DNA from 2 places in the Parageobacillus sp. KH3-4 genome. Region 2 is predicted to be linked to the other one. Evidence: riboswitches for the same ligand, from Rfam matches in the RefSeq annotation. Region 2 holds a riboswitch; the other holds the start of a gene.

Region 1 (8,425 bases), 160 kb from region 2:
CACATTGAGTGTTTTCTAATGTGAATAATCCCATTTTTTCCCCTGATTGCAAGTAAAGATGTTCATTCATCAGCTGGAATAAATGGAGTTTGCTATATTCGCCAACGATGGCGCCGTTTCGGTCGGCGACGTACATCGTATTAGTGACGCCATTTGCAGTTTTTTTAGCAACAGATCCAGCAACGATATTGACATGATGTGTTTTCGCTAATTTCTGAATGAACGCTTTTGTGCGTGCACCGCCCTCATCGGCAATTTCATCAAGGCGGGTTAAATCATAACCGGTCGTCCATAATTCAGGAAGAACGATAATATCTGGACGATCTTTTGCAATTTTTTCTATCTCTTTTTCCACGCGCTGTTCGTTTTCTGCGGGATTGCCAAAGGCGATATCCAGCTGAAGACATGCAATTTTTATTATCATCGAAATTCACCTCGAAAAAATTTACTTTACATTTTGATTTTTACGATATATGATTTTTCACTAGAATTTCAAGAAATTTTTGAGAAGGTGTTCATGATGAAACAGTTTCCTCCATCCGAGTTACTGCAGAGCCTGCCAAAGCAGTTTTTTGCTTCGCTTGTCGATAAAGTCGCGAAAAAAATGGCGGAGGGGCATGACGTGATCAATTTAGGGCAAGGCAATCCCGATCAGCCGACTCCTCCGCATATCGTTGCGGCGATGCAAAAGGCGGTGGCGAACCCAAAATATCACAAATATTCGCCGTTTCAAGGATATTCCTTCTTGAAACGCGCGGTTGCCGCGTTTTATGAGCGCGAATACGGCGTTACTGTTGACCCGGAAAAAGAAGTAGCGATTTTGTTTGGCGGGAAGGCAGGGCTTGTCGAGATTCCGCAATGTCTAGTTAATCCGGGGGATATTGTGCTCGTGCCTGACCCGGGATATCCGGATTATTGGTCGGGGATTGCGCTCGCGCGTGCGGAAATGGTGATGATGCCGTTGCGTGCGGAAAATCAGTTTTTGCCCGATTATGATGAAATTCCGGCAAGTATCGCGGAAAAAGCAAAAATGATGTTTTTAAACTATCCGAATAACCCGACTGGGGCGATTGCTTCGCAGGAATTTTTTGAAGAAACGGTGTCGTTTGCCGCCAAACACGGAATTTGCGTCGTTCATGATTTTGCATACGGTGCGATCGGCTTTGACGGAAGAAAACCGGTTAGCTTTCTCCAAGCAGAGGGGGCAAAAGAAATTGGCGTGGAAATTTATACGTTCTCCAAAACATATAATATGGCGGGCTGGCGAGTGGCATTTGCCGTTGGAAATGAAAGCGTGATTGCGGCGATTAATTTGCTGCAAGATCATTTATATGTGAGCTTGTTCGGCGCCATTCAAGAAGCGGCAGCGACCGCCCTTCTTTCCTCGCAGCGTTGCGTCGAGGAGCTTGTCGCCTTGTATGAATCGCGGCGCAATACGCTCATTGACGCGTTGCGGCGAATCGGCTGGGATGTCACTGCCCCAAAAGGTTCGTTTTTTGCGTGGCTGCCGGTACCGAACGGCTGGACATCGGAACGTTTTTCCGATTATTTGCTAGAAAAAGCGCATGTCGTTGTCGCGCCGGGAATCGGGTTCGGCGAGCATGGGGAAGGATATGTGCGCGTAGGATTATTAACAAGTGAAGCCCGCTTGCAAGAAGCGGCGGAACGGATTGCGCAGCTTGGTCTTTTTTAATAAAATGCAAAAAAATGATTGACAGCGTAAAAAAATACTGCCATAATTCAAATTAAATTTGCGAGAGCGAATAGTTCGAAAGTTTGAAAAGTGAATATGATATTGCAGACATTCTTATCAAGAGCAGGCGGAGGGACAAGCCCAATGAAGCCCGGCAACCGGCTTAACAACGGTTAAGCACGGTGCTAATTCTTGCAGCGGAAACGCTGGGAGATAAGAAGAGTGTGAATAATCAAAGCCTCTTCTTATGAAGAGGTTTTTTTGATGGATGAACAGAAAGAGGGATGACGATGAGTCAAGTGATTGCCACATATCTGATTCACGATGAAAAAGATATCAAGAAAAAGGCGGAAGGAATTGCGCTCGGTTTAACGGTCGGCACGTGGACCGATTTGCCGCAGCTTGAACGCGAGCAATTGCGCAAACATAAAGGTGAAGTCGCGAATATACAAGTGCTGGAAGAAAGTGAACGAGTAAACCGCTACTTTGGAAAACGGCTGAAGCGAGCGATCGTGCAAATCGCTTATCCAACGGCCAATTTCAGCGCTGACATTCCGGCGCTTTTAACAACGGTGTTTGGCAAACTGTCTTTGGACGGAGAAGTAAGATTGCTAGATGTAACGTTTTCCGATGAATGGAAGAAGCAGTTTCCCGGCCCTCGTTTTGGCATCGATGAGATTCGGCAAAAAGTTAATGTATATGATCGCCCGCTTTTGATGAGCATTTTTAAAGGTGTCATCGGCCGCGATATCGTTTATTTAACTGAACAGCTGAAGCAGCAGGCGCTTGGCGGGGTCGACCTTGTCAAAGATGATGAAATCTTATTTGACAGCGATTTGCTGCCGTTTGAAAAGCGGATTACGGCAGGAAAAGCGGTGTTAAACGAAGTATACGAGAAGACGGGGAAACGGACGTTATATGCGGTAAATTTGACTGGAAAAACGTTCGAGTTGAAAGAAAAAGCGAAACGCGCGGTGGAACTGGGCGCCGACGTATTGCTGTTCAACGTATTTGCCTACGGTTTGGATGTGCTCCAAGGATTGCGCGAAGATAAGGAAATTGCGATTCCGATCATGGCGCATCCGGCGTTTAGCGGGGCGCTTACCCCATCGGAGTTTTACGGAATAAAAGCATCTTTGCTGCTTGGTAAATTGCTTCGCCTTGCTGGCGCAGATTTTGTGCTTTTCCCGTCGCCGTACGGAAGCGTTGCCCTTGATAAAGAAGAGGCGCTTGGTATTGCCGCGGAGCTGACGGACGAGACGGAACCGTTTAAACGGTCGTTTCCGGTTCCATCGGCGGGCATTCATCCAGGACTTGTGCCATTATTGTTCCGCGATTTTGGCATAGATAGCATCGTCAATGCGGGCGGCGGCATACATGGCCATCCAGACGGAGCGGAAGGCGGCGGCAAAGCGTTTCGCGCTGCGATCGATGCCGTTCTCGCCGGAAAATCACTTCATGAAGCAGCGCGCGAAAATGACGCATTGCAAAAAGCGATTGACTTATGGGGAGCAATAGAGGTGACATCATGACAAAGCCAATCATATTTTGCGATTTTGATGGGACGATTACAGACACTGACAACATTGTCGCGATTATGAAACGGTTTGCGCCGCCGGAATGGGAAGCGTTAAAAGATGATATATTAGCACAGCGCATCTCGGTGCAAGAAGGGGTTGGCGCGATGTTTTCCCTTCTACCATCAAGTTGGAAGGAAGACATTACCGATTTCGTTTTGCAAAACGCCCGCATCCGCGACGGTTTTCGCGAATTCGTCGCGTTTACGAAGGAGCGTGATATTCCGCTATATGTCGTCAGCGGCGGCATCGACTTTTTTGTCTATCCGCTTTTAGAAGGGATCGTCGAAAAAGAACGCATCTTCTGCAATGGCGCTGATTTCAGCGGAGAAACGATCCGCATCACGTGGCCGCATTCATGCGATAACGAGTGCCAAAACGGCTGCGGCTGCTGCAAGCCGTCGCTGCTGCGAAAATTGAGAAAGCCTGATTCCTTCCATATTGTCATCGGCGATTCGATCACCGATTTAGCGGTGGCGAAACTGGCGGATCATGTGATCGCCCGCGATTTCCTGCTGCAAAAATGCCAAGAATTAGATATCCCGCATACGCCGTTTGCGACATTTTTCGATGTCATTCATTTTCTGGAGACGATGGAGGTGAAAGCATGAGTTTGCTCGCAAAAAGCATGAGTTTGCTCGCAAAAAGATGGAAAGAGCTTGCCGAAGTAAAGGCGGAATTGGCGGCGCGAGACTGGTTTTTTGCCACAAGCGGCAACTTGTCCATCAAGGTAACCGATGACCCTCTCACTTTTTTAGTGACGGCAAGCGGCAAAGATAAGCGAAAGCAAACCGATGAAGATTTTTTGCTTGTCGACGCTTCCGGGAATCCGGTGGAAAAAACGCATTTAAAGCCGTCCGCCGAAACGCTTTTACATGTGGAAATTTATAATAAAACGAACGCGGGCTGCAGCCTCCACGTCCATACGATCGACAATAACGTCATTTCTGAATTGTATGGAGATGACGGAGAAGTTGCATTTTCCGGCCAGGAGATTATTAAAGCATTTGGGCTTTGGGAAGAAGATGCGGTCATCCGCATTCCGATTATTCGAAACTACGCGCATATTCCGACGCTTGCGAAAGAATTTGCCAAGCATGTAAACGGTGACGCCGGGGCGGTATTGATCCGCAACCACGGCATTACCGTATGGGGAAAGGACGCGTTTGAAGCGAAAAAGTTTTTGGAAGCGTGGGAGTTTTTGTTTAGCTATCGTGTGAAACTGCTGCTTCTTAAGGGAGCAAAGGCATTTGCTTAACCTTTTCTAATATAAAAAATACCATTTAAGGAGGATGAAACAATGCCGGTAATTCGTTTTCATGAAACAAATGAAAGAATTACAGATTTTGAGAAAGTAGTAAAATTTTTGGATGAGCAAGGAGTTATTTATGAAAAGTGGGATATTAACAAACTTCCAGAGCATTTGCGCGAAAAATATTTGCTTACCGATGAGGAGAAAAACGAAATTTTAGAAACGTACAAAGAAGAAATTGCCGATATTTCTGCACGTCGCGGCTACAAAGCGCAAGACGTCATTTCTTTGTCGGAAGATACGCCGAATTTGGATCAGCTTTTGGAAAACTTTAAACGCGAACATCACCATACCGATGACGAAGTTCGCTTTATCGTAAGCGGCCACGGCGTTTTCGCAATTCAAGGAAAAGATGGAAAATTTTTTGATGTCGAACTGGAGCCGGGCGATCTTATTTCCGTTCCTGAAAAAACGCGTCATTATTTTACGCTGCAAGAAGACCGCCGCGTTGTTGCGATTCGCATTTTTGTTACGACAGAAGGATGGGTGCCGATTTACGAAAAAGAAGGAGTCAACGCTCAATAAATGGCTATCCCCTCTTTTCCTCTAAGGAAAGAGGGGTTTTTTTTATGATGATAACGAGATTCGCAGTTAACAGAATACGATTTTTGCCGCTGTTCCGACGAAAGTTTGTGATGAACATCCATGCGCGCACCAAAAGTAATACTTAAAATGATTCTACTAAAAAAATCATAAACAATATTCCGACAATAAAGGAATATGTGGACGTGCGCTCATTTCCATCCCCGTGGCTTTCCGGAATGAGCTCTTTGTAAATAATAAACAACATCGCCCCCGCAGCAAACGCAAGGCCGTATGGAACGAGCTGACGAAAGATGGACGTTAAATAAAACCCAAGCAGTGATGTCACGATTTCAACCGCGCCCGTAAGCGTAGCGATCATAAACGACTTCCATCTTCCAATCTGTTGATGAATTAAAAAAAGAGCGACTAAAAATCCTTCCGGAGCGTTTTGCAATCCGATGGCTAGTGCGATCAAATTGCCTGTTTCCGACACGTTGGAAGCATAGCTGACCCCAACCGACAGCCCTTCGGGAATGTTATGCAAAGTAATTGCCGCAATGATGAGCATCGCCTTTTCGTCAAACTGAATTCCTTTTTTCGTATGTTCTAAATCAATATGGGGAACAGTCATTTCCAAAATGGTTAGAATAAGGACGCCAAAAAATAACCCGATCGTTAAAGCGGAAAAACCGCCTGCCTGCAATGCTTCAGGAATTAAACTCATCATGGAAGCCGCCATCATAATTCCAGCCGAAAACGCCAGCAATATGTCTCGCCATCGGTGGGTAATCGATTTTGCCAAAAATAAAATAGGAACCGCACCTAATCCGGTTGATAATGCGGAAAGTATGCTGCCGATTAATACTTGTTTCATCCAATCCTCCTTTTCTGTAATTTTTACAATATGAGTTTCCCAACAAAAGGTGATAAACGCCCAAGCAATAAAAATAATTATTCATAAATAACTATAATATATAAACAAAAATCACAAACAGCAAGCATCCTATAAAATAGATCGTGGGGCGGAGCGCTTATTCAAAAAATATTGCACTGCATTTGATATTTAAAGTATAATGCAAGTAAGAATTAGCTTAAGCAGAAGTGTCAGGGCGCAAATGTGTTTATCAGCGCGGCTTGATGTTGCGTTCTTTTCACTTTTTTATCCAAAATTTCCTAAGCTTAATTTGTAAAGATGTTGACAATGGTTTTGATATTCAACGAACAAAAGGGTTTGATTGTGGATGACGAAGGAGAAAGACATTGAACAATCCTTAAAATTGTTTATCGTGTTATCAAGAGCATATCGGGCTGTCAACGATCAAGTGAACAAGTCGATTCAATCGTTTGGCGTGAATCCGACGGAGTTTGCGGTCTTAGAATTGCTTTACCATAAAGGTGACCAGCCGCTGCAGCAAATTGGCGAAAAAATTTTGCTCGCCAGCGGCAGCATTACGTATGTAGTGGACAAATTGGAGCAAAAGGGGCTCATTGTGCGAAAGGCGTGCGAAAAAGATCGCCGTGTCACATATGCTTCGATTACAGAAAAAGGAAAATCGTTCATTGAGGAAGTTTTTCCGCGGCACGCACAAACGATTCATGAAACGGTCGCCGGTTTGACAGCCGAGGAAAAAGACAATGCGATCGATTTATTAAAAAAATTAGGATATGGCGCAAAGCGGAAATCATAAGGGGCTGACAAAAACGATTATTCGTTTCTGCCAGCCCTTTATTCATTGCGGTTTAAGAAAGCGATGGAAAGTAAACAGGCGATGTTTTCCTATGGCACCTATAAGTATTTTTCAAACCAGCCGACAATATGATTCAGCCGTTCGAGGCGGAGTGTCGGTGGACCGCTGCGGGACAGATCGTGGTTCGCTTCTGGAAAGCGGACAAGTTTTGTTTCCCGCTTTAAATGTTTCAGGGCAATAAACAGCTGTTCCGCTTGTTCAATCGGACAGCGATAATCTTTTTCGCTATGGAGAATTAATAACGGAGTCCGAATGTTGTTCACATACTTCAACGGAGAGTGGCGCCAAAGCCGCTCCGGATTTTCCCACACGTTGCAACCGACTTCCCATTCCGTAAAGAAATAGCCGATGTCGCTCACTCCATAGAAACTGAGCCAATTGGAAATAGACCGCTGCGTCACTGCAGCTTTAAATCGGTCCGTATGCCCAACGATCCAGTTTGTCATAAAGCCGCCATAGCTTCCGCCTGTAACGCCGAGGCGAGTTTCATCAATGAAATCAAAATGGGCAAGCGCGTATTCGACACCGCTCATAATATCTTCATAGTCCATTCCGCCATAATCACCGCGTACGGCATTGACAAATGTTTGGCCATAGCCGTGGCTACCGCGCGGATTCGTAAACAACACCGCATATCCTTTTGCCGCAAGCACTTGCATTTCATGGAAAAAGGTAAAGCCGTACATCGCATGCGGTCCGCCGTGAATCTCTACAATCATCGGCACTTTTTGCCCCTCTTCAAGATGAGGAGGCTTCATCAGCCACCCTTGAATGTTCCAGCCATCGCGGGACGGGTACGAGAACGCTTCAGGCTTAGAAAAGGCAAGCTCCTTTTCCAACTCCTCATTGGCGTTTGTCAGCTTGTCACGTCTTCCGTCGCGAAGAGAAACGGCATATAAGTCGCCAATATGGGTCGGATCGCTAATGGCCGCCACCGCCATGTGATTATGGGGATGAATAGTTAATCCGTATAAATGGAAATCACCGATGACTGCAGGGGTAATCGTTCCGTCTAGCGCTACATGATAAAGGTTGACGCGTCCTCGTTCGGAAGCAAGAAAATACAGGCCGTTTCCTTCTTTATCCCAAATGAGTCCGGGACTTGGGGCGCCAGAATGCATGTCCCCCACCATCGCGTCACCGACATGCACATCCCAATTGGCGGTCAGCGTCCGTTTTTCCCCGCTGGAAACGTCGAAAGTCCAAACCCGGTTTAATGTGGCGCCTAAATATTCGAGTTCATGTCCAATCGCTGCGAGCATTTTTCCATCCGGGGACCAAGATAGCGAAGTGAAAAGCCCGTTTCCATCTGTGATTTTTGTCGTTTTTCCGCTGTCAATATCAAGAAGAAATATATCGCGTGTAAACGTGAAATCAGGATCCTCGCTCCGGTTGGCGGCAAAAGCGACTGTTTTGCCGTCAGGGGATATCGCAAATGAGACGATTTCGTCATCGCCGTCGGTCAATGCTTGGATTTCTCCTGTTTCCGCATCGATGCGGATGAGCACATCTTGTTTGTCATCGCGAAATCCTGCTGCATCGGATTTGTATTGCAAACGCTCTACAATAA
Region 2 (8,425 bases):
GGCACGGTGCGCCAGCGCGCCAAGCTTGTGCAAGGCATTGACAAGGAAAATGCGAAAAAAATCAACACGATCATAAAAAAAACCGGCCTGAAAGTGAAAAGCCAAGTGCAGGACGACCAAATCCGCGTCAGCGGCAAAAGCAAAGACGACTTGCAAAAGGTCATCGCCGCAATTCGCGAAGCTGATTTGCCGATTGATGTGCAATTTGTCAATTATCGATAAAAAAGATGTTACGGGTGCTAAGCGCCCGTAGCATCTTTTTTTATGCTCTTTCCCTCTATTTTCACATTTATGTTAAAGAAAAAAACTTAACCCAACAATACTAGACGTAATGATCAGCAAAACAGCAAAAGCAATTGGAAGAATGTCCCGCACCAATTGCCCTTCATGTCCAGACTGGCTAGTGATAGAGGCCGCTAAGACAATTCGCGACGGGGAAGCCATGGTCATGTTCGCTGCGGAGACGTTTTGTGCTGTGGCATATAATAGTGCAGGACTATGTAATTGCTGGGCCATCGTGCTTTGAAAATGGGAAAACATAGCGTTCGCTGCACTGTTGCTGCCGCTCATGAATCCGCCGATTGCGCCGATAAACGGAGAAGCGATGATAAACCACGAGCCTACTAATGCAGCAATATGGGCAGCCAGGAAATTCGTCATTCCCGCTCCCTCCATCACGCTCGACATCGCGATAAAACCCGTTGTTGCTATTGCGGCAGGATATACTTGTTTGATGGTTTTTCCTATACAAATTTTTAGTTGAACGCCAGTCAGTCGATATAGCCATATCGCTGTCAGCGATGCAAGGAGCAGGGCAAAACCCGGGCTATACAACAGCTCTAAGTGAAAATGATATTTTGGCCATTGAATAACTAGCATACTCGCAACTATTCTTCTACATGCAGCAGAGAAATGGGAAACAAATATATATATTGTTAAAACGGCATATGGTGCCATTGCCTTATAAAAATTCCCCTTTCCAATCACTACATGCGCCGCGGCTGTCTTTCCCCTCTTTTTGCTGATCAATGTCTTTACTTTCCAATAGATAATGAGCGCACAAGCTGCGGCACCGCCTGCCAATACGCCCGCCAGCTCTGTAGATACGTACACGCTTGTCGCCCACGTAACAAGCGATAACACAAAAGAAACGAGAAAAATGGAGTCGAGATGCTGTTTGACCGACTTTTTTCCGCCACTAACCGCTACAACCATAAACGCATAAAATACATAAAGTGGAATGCTTACTAGCGCGCTATACTCCCCCAGCTGACGCAAAGGAACTCCAGACAATTCCGCATTAATGACCGTACCGATGGCAAGCGCGCCCCACGGCACGGCCGACTGCGTTAATAACGATAATACCATTGTTTTTTTCGCCGAAAATCCGAACGCAAGATATAATGGGGCAACGATCACAACAGCGACGCCAAATCCGCTAACCGCTTCTAGAAAAGGTCCTAAAGAGGCAGAAATAAGCAGCCCTTGCTCTGCCTGCGAGCGGCAAAAGCGAGATAAGCCATAAGCCATCGCATTCATCGCTCCGCATTCATTCAGCAAGTTGTATAAAAACAGCCCAAATACTAATACATAAATGACCGTAACGGACAACAGCATTCCTCGAACGGAGGAATGCAATAAATTTTGCACCGGCGCATCAAAAGAAAAATAGGCCAATACGGATGCCAATCCATACGAATAAACAGCAGTATGCAGCGCCGGCATTTTAAGCCACACTAAACAAATGAGAGCAAATAAAATAGGCAACCCTGCTAATAAGAAATGAACCGCATGATGCATGGAACATCTCCCCTCCCCTTTTTATCCACTATAGTGGATATATATATATTATTCTCCACAAAAAGCGCGAGTCAAGACAAAATTTCCACTATAGTGTAATATATACAACAAGGAGGAAGGCAATTATGAATTTTGGAAAAAACGTGCGGGAAGCAAGAAAGCGAAAATCCCTTTCATTGCAGGCATTATCAGAAAAATGCGGCGTTAGCCGCTCGATGCTATCGCAAATCGAGAGAGGAGAAAAAAATCCCACCATTCAGGTAGCTTGCCAGATCGCGGAAGGGTTGGACATGACTCTTTCGCAATTATTAGGAGAAGATGAGCAAAGCGAAGTCATTATCATTAGAAAAAGCGAACGATATATATACAAAGACGAGCGCAGCGGCTTTGAGCGCCATCTTTTATCCCCTTCTTTTCCGGCAAAAGGGATTGAGTTTGTTTTCAATATGATTCCGCCAAAACAAGAGTCCGGTGTTTTTCCGAAGCATAAAAAAGGAGTGAAAGAGTATATATCCGTAGCCAAAGGAAAGTTGAGAGTCGTACTAGGAACGCGATCATATGACTTGGCAGAAGGAGATTCGATATACTACGAAGCTGATGTTGAACATCGTTTCATTAATATTGGCGAGGAAGAATGCCACTACTACTTAGTCATTGATTCCAATCACGAACGTTCACTATAGTGAACTACGCTATTTTCACTAACGATTTTCTCATCAAGGATCGAATATTTTCATGAAAGCGATTCCTTTGTATTGAATATTTTCAGAAAATGCTTTACATTATATATTAATTAAATGTTAAAACGTTTGGCCACAACTTCATAGCGAATTTCTTATCAAGAGAGGGGGGAGGGACTGGCCCGATGAACCTTCAGCAACCTGGCGAAAGCCAAGGTGCTAAATCCAGACAGGCAAAAAACGCCTGGAAGATAAGAAGAGACGATACATAAAAAGTCTTCTTCTTATAGAAGGCTTTTTTCTTTTACCATTTTCACAGAACATAGAACGGGGGAATGAGCGTGGGTCTTTTGGAAGATTTGCAAGAACGAATTGTCATCGCCGATGGCGCAATGGGAACGCTGCTATACTCCCATGGCGTCGATCGATGTTTTGAAGAATTAAATTTGTCGAGACCGGAAGACATTCTTCATATTCATGAAGCATATATCGCCGCAGGCGCCGAGGTCATTCAAACGAATACATACGGCGCCAACTATGTCAAGCTTGCCCGCTATGGACTCGAAGATGAAGTGCCATCTATTAACCGCGCGGCGGTGCGGCTGGCGAAACAAGCGGCGAAAAATAAAGCCTACGTGCTCGGAACGATCGGCGGACTGCGCAGCATCAACAAAAGCGCCGTTTCCATCGATGAAATAAAGCGGACGTTTCGCGAACAATTGTTTGTGCTGTTAAACGAAGACGTCGACGGCTTATTGCTCGAGACGTATTACGATTTGGAAGAATTAAAGACAGTGCTTGCGATCGCACGCAAAGAAACGGATAAGCCGATTATCGCGCACGTCACCCTCCACGAAGTCGGCGTTTTGCAAGACGGCACTCCGCTTGCCGAAGCATTGGCGCAATTAGAACAGTTGGGAGCCGACGTTGTCGGGCTCAACTGCCGTCTCGGCCCATACCATATGATCCGCTCACTCGAGGAAGTGCCGCTGCCAAGCAAAGCGTTTCTTTCTGCGTATCCGAACGCAAGCCTGCCGGATTACCGCGACGGGCGGCTTGTTTATGAAACAAACACCGACTATTTTAAAGAAACGGCGCTGGCGTTCCGCGAACAAGGGGTGCGCCTCATCGGTGGGTGCTGCGGCACGACGCCGAAGCATATCGAAGCGATGGCAATCGCCTTAACGGATCGAACCCCGGTGCAAACGAAAACGGTGAAGCAGCGCCATATTTCCGTTTCCATATCATCGGATGAACCAAACGCGGCACCGCCGCTGCAAGATATCGTCCGCAAGCGCCGTTCAGTGATCGTCGAACTCGATCCACCGAAAAAACTAGGCATCGCTAAATTTTTAGAAGGCGCCAAAGCGCTCAAAGAAGCGAATATTGATGCATTGACATTGGCCGATAACTCGTTGGCGACTCCACGCATTAGCAATATGGCGCTCGGCACAATCGTCAAAGAGCAGCTTGGCATTCGCCCGCTCATTCATATCACATGCCGCGATCGCAACTTGATTGGGCTGCAGTCGCATCTGATGGGCTTGCACACGCTCGGCATCACCGACGTGCTCGCTATTACCGGCGATCCGTCGAAGATCGGCGATTTTCCTGGGGCGACATCCGTCTATGATTTATCGTCCTTTGATCTCATTCGTCTAATTCGCCAATTTAACGAAGGGCTTTCCTATTCTGGAAAACCGCTCGGGCAAAAAACAAATTTCTCGATCGCCGCAGCGTTTAACCCGAACGTACGCCATTTGGACAAAGCGGTCGAACGCCTTGAGAAAAAAATTCAATGCGGCGCCCATTATTTTATTACTCAGCCATTATACTCCGAACAAAAAATCGAAGAAGTGTACGAAGCGACAAAGCATCTTGAGACGCCGATTTACATTGGCATTATGCCGCTAGTAAGCGCGCGCAACGCTGATTTTCTTCACCATGAAGTACCTGGCATTACGCTTTCCGATGAAATCCGCTCCCGCATGGCGTCATGCGCAAACGACCCGGTGCAATCGGCACGCGAAGGAATCGCCATTGCCAAGTCGCTCATTGACGCCGCTTTTGACTTATTTAACGGCATCTACTTAATCACGCCGTTTTTGCGCTATGAAATGACCGTCGAACTCGTTCGCTACATTCACGAAAAAGAACAAGCCGCTCAAGAAAGGGAGGTACTCCATGGGTAACATAACATTGCAGCAACAGCTCGAAAAAAAAATATTAGTTATTGATGGCGCAATGGGAACAATGATTCAAAGCGCGCAGCTTTCAGCCGATGATTTCGGGGGCGAGCAATATGAAGGCTGCAACGAATATTTGACGCTCACCGCCCCCCATGTGATCGAACGCATTCATGAAGCATATTTGCAAGCGGGAGCCGACATTATCGAAACGAACACATTTGGCGCGACTAGCATTGTGTTGGATGAATATGAGCTCGGCCATTTAGCGTTTGAATTAAACATCGAAGCGGCCAAATTGGCGCGCAAAGTCGCCGACGCTTACTCTACCCCTGAATGGCCGCGCTTTGTCGCCGGTTCGATGGGACCGACGACAAAAACGTTGTCCGTCACGGGCGGCGTTACGTTCGAGCAATTAGTTGCCGCTTATGAAGAACAAGCGCGCGGGTTATTGCTCGGCGGCGTCGACTTGCTTCTGTTAGAAACATGCCAAGACACGTTAAATGTCAAAGCCGGCTTTATTGGGATTACGAAAGCATTCGCCTCTGTCGGAAAAAAAGTGCCAATTATGATTTCCGGGACGATTGAACCGATGGGAACCACGCTCGCCGGCCAAACGATCGAATCGTTTTTCATCTCCGTCCAGCATATGAATCCGTTTGCCGTCGGCTTAAACTGCGCAACCGGCCCGGAATTTATGACCGACCATTTGCGCACGCTCGCTTCCTTGGCGAACACGGCCGTTAGCTGTTATCCGAACGCCGGGCTTCCGGATGAGGAAGGCCGCTATCACGAAACGCCGGATATGTTGGCGAAAAAAATCCAACGGTTCGCCGAAAAAGGCTGGATTAACATCGTCGGCGGCTGCTGCGGGACAACGCCGGAACATATCCGCGCCATCGCCGAAGCAGTCCGCGGCATTCCGCCGCGGCCGGTTCCAGCGTCGTTTGACGTCCACGCCGTCTCCGGCATTGATCCGCTTATTTATGATGAAACGATGCGTCCGTTGTTTGTCGGAGAGAGAACAAACGTCATCGGTTCGCGCAAATTCAAACGATTGATCGCTGAAGGAAAATATGAAGAAGCGGCGGAAATCGCCCGCGCGCAAGTAAAAAACGGCGCGCATGTCATCGACATTTGCTTAGCTGATCCAGACCGCAACGAACAAGAAGATATGGAAAAATTTATCCAGCAGGTCATCAAAAAAGTAAAAGTGCCGCTTGTCATTGACTCGACGGATGAACGTGTTATTGAACGAGCCCTCACTTATTCGCAAGGGAAAGCAATTATTAACTCGATTAACTTGGAAGATGGGGAAGAACGGTTTGAAAAAGTCGTTCCGCTCCTTCACAAATACGGCGCCGCCGTTGTCGTCGGAACGATTGATGAACAAGGGATGGCGATTGATGCCGAGCGGAAGCTGGAGATCGCCTTACGTTCATATGACTTGCTTGTGAATAAATACGGCGTTTCCCCACGCGACATTATTTTCGACCCGCTCGTATTCCCTGTCGGCACAGGCGACGAACAATATATCGGCGCCGCAAAAGAAACGATCGAGGGTATCCGCCTCATTAAAGAACGGCTTCCGCAATGTTTAACGATACTCGGCATTAGCAACGTCTCTTTTGGGCTTCCGCCGGTGGGCCGCGAAATTTTAAACTCTGTCTTTTTATATCATTGCACACAAGCCGGGCTCGACTACGCAATCGTCAATACGGAAAAGCTAGAACGGTTCGCTTCGATTCCGGAAGAAGAAGTTCGATTGGCCGAAGAGCTTCTGTTTAACACGAACGATGAAACGTTAAACATGTTTATCCAATTTTACCGCGATAAAACGAAAGAGCCGAAAAAAGCGAAAACAGAGCTTAGCCTTGAAGAGCGGCTCGCGCGCTATGTTATCGAAGGCACAAAAGAAGGATTGTTCGCCGATTTGGAACAAGCGCTGCAAACGTATGACGATCCGCTTGATATCATCAACGGTCCGCTGATGGCGGGAATGGATGAAGTCGGGCGGCTGTTTAATGACAACCAGCTTATTGTCGCCGAAGTATTGCAAAGCGCGGAAGTCATGAAAGCAGCGGTCGCCTTTTTAGAGCCGCATATGGAGAAAAAGGAAGGCAGCACAAAAGGAAAAGTGATTCTCGCCACCGTCAAAGGCGACGTGCACGATATCGGCAAAAACCTAGTCGACATCATTTTAAGCAACAACGGCTTTCATGTCATTGATCTAGGAATTAAAGTAACGCCGCAAAAACTGATCGAAGCTGTTCAAGCGGAAAAGCCGGATATCATTGGCTTATCCGGACTTCTTGTCAAATCCGCCCAGCAAATGGTCGTCACCGCCCAGGATTTGCGGCAAGCGGGCATTTCGATTCCGATTTTAGTCGGCGGCGCCGCGCTGACGCGCAAGTTTACCGAAAACAAAATCGCTCCGGAATATGACGGCATCGTCTTATATGCAAAAGACGCCATGGAAGGGCTGGCATTGGCAAACCAATTGCAGCAAAATGAAATTGAGTATACAAAAACGGAAAAACAAGAAACGAAACAAGAAAAAACGGCGCCAACAGCTACCGCCGCCAAATCGAACGTTTCAACCGATGTGCCCGTGTTTGTGCCGGCGGATTTAGAACGTCACGTGCTCAAAGATATTTCGCTTTCGCACATTATTCCATACGTCAACTGGCAAATGGTGTTAGGACACCATCTCGGATTAAAAGGGAAAGTGAAACGGCTCCTTGAGGAAAAAGATGAAAAAGCGCTTATGTTAAAGCAAGTTGTCGACGATCTGCTTCAACAAGCCCATCAAGAACAATGGATCACACCAGCGGCGTTGTACCGATTTTTCCCGGCGCAAAGTGAGGGAAACCGGATTTATATTTACTCGCCAGAAGACAAACGGACAATTATTGAAACATTCGAATTTCCAAGACAGCCAAGAGCTCCATACCTTTGTTTAGCCGATTACTTGAAACCTGTCGAAAGCGGGCAAATCGATTACGTTGGCTTTTTTGCGGTCACCGCCGGCAAAGGCATTCGCGAACTCGCACAGCGATGGAAGGAAAACGGCGAATTTTTAAAAAGCCACGCGATTCAAGCATTGGCGCTGGAAGTCGCCGAAGGATTGGCCGAGTTCATTCACCAAGTCATGCGCGACCGCTGGGGTTTTCCGGATGATCCGGACTTTACAATGGAAGAGCGCTTTGCCGCCAAATATCAAGGGCAGCGCTACTCGTTCGGCTACCCGGCCTGTCCAAACTTAGAGGATCAGGAAAAGCTCTTCCGCCTATTGCGTCCCGAAGAAATCGGCATTCAATTGACGGACGGATATATGATGGAACCGGAAGCTTCCGTTTCCGCGATCGTCTTCGCCCATCCGGAAGCGCGCTATTTCAATGTTCTGTAAAAAAGCTGGCCATATCGGCCAGCTTTTTATTCTCCCTCTAGCTTTCTGAAACCTTTTTCATTCTATGTAATTACTGCTTGCACAGATGAGGAAGGTTGTATAAACAAAACAGGTAAGCATCGGCAAAGCCAACATGGTGCTTATGATTGCAGCACAAATTCTTTGTCGATAGTCTTAATACAATGGGCCCCGGCTAACTGTTTTAGCTTTTCATCTATTTCTTTTCATTAAAGTTTTGCTCATTGTTCATTCATGAATAGCATTACATATTTTTCCCTCCTTGTCTCATACTAACGGTGATAGATTGTGCACAAGGAGGAATGGAAGATGGTCACAAAACAGCAGGCGAC

The links. A riboswitch is a leader RNA that binds a small molecule or an ion and turns the genes downstream of it on or off. The one in region 2 is predicted to bind S-adenosylmethionine.
Region 1: another riboswitch for S-adenosylmethionine. It lies ahead of mtnW (2,3-diketo-5-methylthiopentyl-1-phosphate enolase); the one in region 2 lies ahead of MWM02_RS15180 (bifunctional homocysteine S-methyltransferase/methylenetetrahydrofolate reductase).

What each region holds. Positions count from the first base shown of each region.
Region 1 is NZ_AP025627.1:2,847,187-2,855,611, reverse strand. Features, by position in the region: gene MWM02_RS14370 (carbon-nitrogen family hydrolase) at 1-424, opposite strand, end outside; gene MWM02_RS14365 (pyridoxal phosphate-dependent aminotransferase) at 521-1,693, shown strand; SAM riboswitch class I at 1,805-1,913, shown strand; gene mtnW (2,3-diketo-5-methylthiopentyl-1-phosphate enolase) at 1,984-3,225, shown strand; gene mtnX (2-hydroxy-3-keto-5-methylthiopentenyl-1-phosphate phosphatase) at 3,222-3,881, shown strand; gene MWM02_RS14350 (methylthioribulose 1-phosphate dehydratase) at 3,899-4,528, shown strand; gene MWM02_RS14345 (1,2-dihydroxy-3-keto-5-methylthiopentene dioxygenase) at 4,571-5,107, shown strand; gene MWM02_RS14340 (ZIP family metal transporter) at 5,250-5,981, opposite strand; gene MWM02_RS14335 (MarR family winged helix-turn-helix transcriptional regulator) at 6,349-6,795, shown strand; gene MWM02_RS14330 (S9 family peptidase) at 6,894-8,425, opposite strand, start outside.
Region 2 is NZ_AP025627.1:3,008,345-3,016,769, forward strand. Features, by position in the region: gene MWM02_RS15165 (YajQ family cyclic di-GMP-binding protein) at 1-222, shown strand, start outside; gene MWM02_RS15170 (L-lactate permease) at 295-1,800, opposite strand; gene MWM02_RS15175 (helix-turn-helix domain-containing protein) at 1,926-2,483, shown strand; SAM riboswitch class I at 2,633-2,738, shown strand; gene MWM02_RS15180 (bifunctional homocysteine S-methyltransferase/methylenetetrahydrofolate reductase) at 2,822-4,672, shown strand; gene metH (methionine synthase) at 4,665-8,075, shown strand; gene MWM02_RS15190 (SDR family oxidoreductase) at 8,403-8,425, shown strand, end outside.